Linked DNA regions of Shimia isoporae. The protein of the gene in region 2 interacts with the protein of the main gene of each other region in a pairwise test. Links are inferred from orthologs where the notes say so. Each region holds a gene or a part of one and is shown on either strand. Other genes may lie near its edges. The genes, in order: sfsA and BXY66_RS07350.

Region 1 (3,078 bases), on a different replicon or contig from region 2:
CTCATCAAGCGTATCTTCGCCTTCACGAACCATGAAAATTCTGTATTGTCCCAACGCCAGCATCGCAGCCTCTGCCGCATCTAGGTCGGCTTCAGTAAATGCACCGTCCACAGTCCCTGCGCTCACCCGCTTGCCACCACCCTGACCGTCGCGGATGGTCACAGGGCCAACCCGCGTTATGCTTGCGGGCGGCCAGGTTGCCTCGACAACGTCATACAAGGTCCGGATGTTCGGCAAACTCATTCAAACATTCCCGCCAATTTGGTGATCGCCGCATCTACCCGCGCGCCATCTGTTCCGCGAATAACAATGTTGGCACCAAAGGCCCCGTTCTTCTGGAAAGGGTAGGAACCGATTGAAAGGTCATCGAACTCCGCCGCAAGTTCGGCCAACGGACCCGCAATATCCCCTTCACCTCGGTCGATCCGAAGCGTCTGACTCAATAACGGCGCCCCTCCGGTAAGTGTTGGTAAAACGCTTGCAACCATCGCCTGAAAAACAACGGGGACACCGGCCATAACATGCACATTTTCCACAGTAAATCCGGGCGCTACGGACACAGGATTGTCAATCAGCGTGGCATGCTCGGGAATCCGCGCCATTCGTTGGCGTGCGGCATTGAACTCCTGCCCGCTGGCATCATAGTGCGCCTGCAAAAGCGCCGCAGCATCCGCGCGCACGTCAATGCTTTGACCGAAAGCTTCGGCCACACAATCCGCGGTTATGTCATCATGGGTCGGCCCGATACCACCTGATGTAAAGACAGTGTCATAGGACGTACTCAAAGCCTTCAAAGCCGCTACGATCTGGGGTTTTTCGTCCGCCACGATCCGCACTTCCGAAAGCGATATGCCCTGTTTGGTCAGTTCTCCGGCTAGGAAATGCATGTTCGCATCTCGCGTGCGTCCCGAGAGTATTTCGTCTCCGATCACCAGCATTGCCGCCGTTGGGTTTGCCATCGCACATACTCCCGTCTCTATCGCTTGCCAGAGGATACGGTCATCTATACGTCTGAGACCATGCGATTTTCCACCCCTCTCGTGCCCGCCGTGCTGATCCGCCGCTACAAACGCTTCCTCGCCGACGCACGTCTGGAAGACGGCAGTGAAATCACGGCACACTGTGCCAATCCGGGGAGCATGATGGGACTTGCGGAACCGGGAATGAAAATCTGGTTGGAGCCAAACAACGACCCGAAGAAAAAGCTCAAGTTTGGCTGGCGTCTGGTGGACCATGAAAACGGACATTTCACCGGCGTGGACACGTCTGTTCCGAACAGGGCACTAAAGTCTGCTCTAATGTCTCGACGCGTCGCCGCCCTTGCCGACTATCCCGAGGTGCGCCCGGAAGTGAAATACGGCGAGAACAGCAGAATTGATTTCTTGCTCACGGACGACAACAAACCCGATCTCTATGTCGAAGTGAAATCCGTAACACTGTCACGACAGGGCGGCCTCGCCGAGTTTCCTGATAGCGTGACTGCCCGTGGCGCCAAGCATCTGGCCGAATTGCAAAACATGGTGTCCGAGGGGCATCGCGCCATGATGCTTTATCTGGTGCAACGCACGGATGCAGAGAGAGTCACTCTGGCCGAGGACATAGACCCCAAATATGCCGCGGCGTTTGATGCCGCCACCGCTGCCGGTGTCGAAGTAATGGCGATCGGCTGCAAAATCACACCTGAAGCGATTGAGGTCGGCGCCGTGCTGCCATTCAGTCGCAAGCCATGACCGCAGGTCGTAAGAGACAGGAAAACTTTCAAAAATCCGCCCCCTCTGGTTCTTTGCACCAATAGCGCTTAAATAGCCTCAGACTCAGCTATTCTCGGAGCAAGACAGCATGATCGGCAAGGCCCGCCAGACCAAGGAAGGCATCCGCATCCACGACCCTTCGGATTCCGCCGGTATGTACACCGCCGGCGCCCTGACTGCGCGCATTCTGGATGAGATCGCCGAACATGTTTTTCCGGGTCAAACCACCGGAGAGATCGACCGCCTCATCGAAGCCAAGGTCAATGAGGCTGGCGCGAAATCCGCCACCATCGGCTACCGCGGCTATGAACATGCCAGCTGTATTTCGGTGAACCACGTCGTCTGTCATGGCATTCCCGGTGATAAGAAACTCAAGGATGGCGACATCCTGAACATCGATGTGACAGTGATTGTGGATGGCTGGTTTGGCGATAGCAGCCGCATGTACGTCGCAGGCAAGCTGAACCGAAAGGCCGAGCGCCTCATTCAGGTGACCCACGACAGCTTGATGAAAGGCATCGAAGCCGTCAAACCTGGCAACACTTTCGGCGACATCGGGCACGCGATCCAAACCTATGCAGAAGGTCACCGCATGTCCGTTGTGCGTGACTTCTGCGGACACGGCCTTGGACAGGTGTTCCACAGCCCGCCCAACGTGCTGCACTACGGCCGCCCGGGAACCGGCGCGGTTCTGGAAGAGGGCATGTTCTTCACCATCGAGCCAATGATCAACCTTGGCCGACCGGAAACCAAAGTGTTGTCTGACGACTGGACGGCCGTCACGCGTGACAAATCCCTGTCAGCGCAATTCGAGCATTCCATCGGTGTGACCGCTGACGGTTTCGAAATCTTCACGCTGTCACCCAGCGGCAAGTTCCACCCGACTTACGGTTAAGCGACAGCTGGTGCTTCGGCGGGGTTGATGACAAACCCCTCAGGGCGCAATTGCCAGTCGCGGGCGCGACGTACTTCTTCGACTGACAGCAATGTGCGCGCAGGAAGCGGAAGCGGGCCGTTGACCGGATAGCTGTCTGCGATCGCTTCGCGATCTTTGACCGACAGGCCACGTATCACCTCGTCGGATGCAAAGAGGCTCTCGGCAGAGACACCCTCAGCCATGACAATGGCATGGTGATCCAACAGAATGTGGAAATAGGACACCTGCTTCATGCCGATCTTGCGACGGACCTTGCACCGTTCGGTCAATCCCACCGCAGGCGCCAGAACCTCCCGCCCACGTTGATCTACCATCAGCATTCTGTGCTGTGGCGATACCAACAACGGGCGCAAGGGCAATCCAGGTCCAAGACTACCTGTCTTGAACTCC
Region 2 (3,222 bases):
AAATCAGGGGTTTGTGCGGTCATTCTGCTGCTACTGCGCCTCCGGTTGACGCGGTTTTAGGCAGGCGGACCAACGAAATCAACCAAGCCGCCAAAAACAGGAATATTCCGGCCAACTGTTGACGCAGCTCAAAGGTCATGAACTAAATTTTAACCAGTTACTCTGCATCAACCCAAACAAGCATTACGCGGCGTCCATCGATAACGACTTTGCCGGTCTCGCGAAAATTCACGGTGATTTTCCCACCGATATTGGATTGCACCTGCCCCACACCCCAATCAGGTTGTTCGGGATGGGTTACAAGCGCACCGGGCTCAAGAAAGGCGTTCAGGTCGTCCATAGAGAATCCACGCGTCAGGAGTGATGAGCATGACACATAAACCGGATCTGGCCGCTTTGGTAGGTTCCCGCATTTGCCACGATCTGATCAGCCCAGTCGGTGCCATCTCCAATGGCATGGAACTGATTGAGTTGTCAGGAGCAGCAAGCGCCCCAGAGCTGAGCCTGATCAGCGAGAGTGTGCAAAACGCCAACGCGAAAATCCGTTTCTTTCGGGTAGCTTTTGGGCAGGCGTCGGCGAACCAACAAGTGGGAGAGCAAGAAATCCTCACCATCCTGGACAACGTCGCGATTGGTGCCCGAATGATGGTGGACTGGACTGTTCAGGGTCATGTCGAAAGAGCCGAACTGCGGATGGCTTTCCTTGCAATACTCTGCTTTGAAAGCGCCCTGCCCTTTGGCGGAGTCGTCAGCGTTCAGCATGAAAACGGCAAATGGCAATTGATCGGCGAAAGCGAAAAGCTGCGCGTTGATGAAACGCTGTGGTCAGCCCTCGAAAGCGGAAATCCACCGGAAGATCTGGCGCCAAACAAGGTGCAGTTTGGGCTCTTGCCACATGCGGCCGCCCAATTGGGTCGCAAAGTCAGCACCAGCCAGACCGAAACCCGGCTGGAACTATCCTTCTAATCGAGATCAGGCGCGGGTCGTCCCGTCCCCCACAACCAGGTATTTGAAGCTGGTGAGCTGCGCGGCCCCCACCGGGCCGCGTGCGTGCATCTTACCGGTCGCAATTCCGATTTCCGCGCCCATTCCAAACTCGCCCCCATCCGCAAACTGCGTGGACGCATTGTGCATAAGGATCGCGCTGTCCAGACGTTCAAAGAACCGCCCGGCCACAGCTGCATCCTCAGTGATTACACAATCAGTGTGGTTCGAACTGTAGGCATTGATGTGTGCGATGGCTCCGTCCACATCACTAACAACTTTGGCCGCAATATCCATATCCAGGTATTCCTTGCCCCAATCGTCTTCTGTTGCCGCGGTGGTCCCGGAAATCGCTTGGAGGGTAGCATCAGCGTGAACGCGGACACCGGCATCCAAAAGCATTGCAATGACGTCCTTGCCCAGACCATCTACGAGGTCTTCATGGATCAACAGACATTCAGCGGCACCGCAAATTCCCGTGCGCCGTGTCTTGGCGTTGAGGATTACATCCATTGCCTTCTTGGGGTCCGCAAACTTGTCGAGATAGATATGCACAATGCCTTCCAAGTGGGCAAAGACGGGAACACGGGCTTCCCGCTGTACCAGCCCAACAAGACCTTTACCCCCGCGCGGCACGATTACGTCCACAGTATCCACCATGGTGAGCAATTCCTGAACCGCCGCGCGATCACGGGTAGGTACCAATTGAATGGCCGTTTCTGGCAGACCAGCCATCCTCAACCCTTCGACCAAACAGGCGTGGATCGCACCGGAACTGTGAAAGCTCTCCGATCCACCGCGCAGGATCACTGCGTTACCTGACTTAAGGCAAAGCGCACCGGCATCTGCCGTCACATTCGGGCGGCTTTCATAAATCACACCAACGACACCAAGAGGCGTTCTGACCCGCTTGATTGTCAGGCCCGTTGGGCGATCCCACTCTGCCAACACTTCGCCGACCGGATCGTCTTGCGCCGCCACAGCGCGCAAACCACCGACGATCCCCTGAATGCGGTCTTCGTCCAGCATGAGCCGGTCCATCATCGCATCCGAGAGACCCTTATCCCGCCCGAAATCAAGGTCCTTCTTGTTGGCCTCGATGATTTCTGCGCGCCGCTCCCAAACGCTGTCCGCTGCCGCCTCCAGCGCCTTTCGCTTTGCTGGAGCTGGTGCAAAGGCCAATTCCGCAGCTGCGGCTTTGGCATTCTGGCCAAGCTCGGTCATCAGGGCGGGGATATCTGCGATGTCTTTCATCAGATCAGTCCTTTGCGTTTCAGGTTTGTTTATTTCAACTCGTTTATCAATTTGCCGGTCAAAGTGCCATGTCATCCCTGTGGATCAACGCGGCACGTCCCGGATACCCCAGCAGGGGTTCTATGTCTCGGCTGTGATGTCCCTTGATTTTGTCCGCATCGCTGGCCTTGTAGGCAGTCAGCCCCTGCCCGAGCTTGTGACCGTCAGCATCGGAAATGATCACCGGGTCGCCGCGCTCGAAATCACCAGTCACATTCGTCACGCCCGCAGGCAAGAGGCTTTTGCCCTGCCCCAATGCGCGCGCGGCGCCGGCGTCTACCACCAGAGTGCCTTGCGGCTTCATTGATCCGATCCAACGTTTACGCGCCAAATGCGGTGTGCCCTGTGCCGTGAACCATGTGGCATTTGCACCATTTTCCAACGCCGAGATAGGGCGGCTAACCGACCCTTCTGTAATGGCCATAGCGCAGCCTCCGGCAGTTGCGGTTTTTGCCGCCATCAGTTTGGTGATCATGCCGCCCTTAGACAGGCCAGATACACCCTCGCCAGCCATATCTTCGATTTCGGCGGTAATCTCATCAATAATGTCGAAACGCTGCGCGCTCGGGTTTTCCATCGGGTTGGAAGAATAGAAACCGTCGACATCAGACAACAATACCAACCGGTCAGCACCTGTTGTCAACGCGATCTGCGCCGCCAAACGATCGTTGTCGCCATAACGAATTTCGTCCGTAGCAACGGTATCATTTTCGTTCACGATCGGCACAACACCCAGTGAAATCAACTGTTCCAACGTCGCCCGCGAGTTCAGATACCGGCGCCGGTTAGCACTGTCTTCCAGCGTTACGAGAACTTGGGCCGTGGTTATCCCATGCGGCGCCAATGCCTCTTCGTAGGCCCGTGCCAACCGGATTTGCCCCACCGCAGCGGCAGCCTGTGACTGATCCAGAGAGAGCTCCGTTGCAGGAAGCCCGAGAGCCCCGC

What was found.
Region 1: the proteins of BXY66_RS07350 (region 2) and sfsA interact in binary tests that used the Escherichia coli proteins (3 or more experiments, as listed by UniProt). The link is inferred for Shimia isoporae from one-to-one orthologs.

What each region holds. Positions count from the first base shown.
Region 1 is NZ_SMGR01000002.1:167,305-170,382, forward strand. What follows is about bases 123-2,874. They hold sfsA (DNA/RNA nuclease SfsA), read left to right. Parts: upstream 123-1,019; coding sequence 1,020-1,730; downstream 1,731-2,874. Other genes in these bases: BXY66_RS12450 (GNAT family N-acetyltransferase), read right to left, coding at 123-243; BXY66_RS12455 (competence/damage-inducible protein A), read right to left, coding at 240-959; map (type I methionyl aminopeptidase), read left to right, coding at 1,840-2,646; BXY66_RS12470 (Hint domain-containing protein), read right to left, coding at 2,643-2,874. Outside these bases: more of BXY66_RS12450, read right to left, coding at 1-122; more of BXY66_RS12470, read right to left, coding at 2,875-3,078. UniProt on the Escherichia coli protein: Binds to DNA non-specifically. Could be a regulatory factor involved in maltose metabolism.
Region 2 is NZ_SMGR01000001.1:1,502,183-1,505,404, forward strand. What follows is about bases 106-3,001. They hold BXY66_RS07350 (glutamate-5-semialdehyde dehydrogenase), read right to left. Parts: upstream 2,239-3,001; coding sequence 973-2,238; downstream 106-972. Other genes in these bases: BXY66_RS07340 (DUF3553 domain-containing protein), read right to left, coding at 158-340; BXY66_RS07345 (histidine phosphotransferase family protein), read left to right, coding at 370-966; proB (glutamate 5-kinase), read right to left, coding at 2,297-3,001. Also shown: olsB (L-ornithine N(alpha)-acyltransferase), read right to left, coding at 1-23; more of proB, read right to left, coding at 3,002-3,222. UniProt on the Escherichia coli protein: Catalyzes the NADPH-dependent reduction of L-glutamate 5-phosphate into L-glutamate 5-semialdehyde and phosphate. The product spontaneously undergoes cyclization to form 1-pyrroline-5-carboxylate.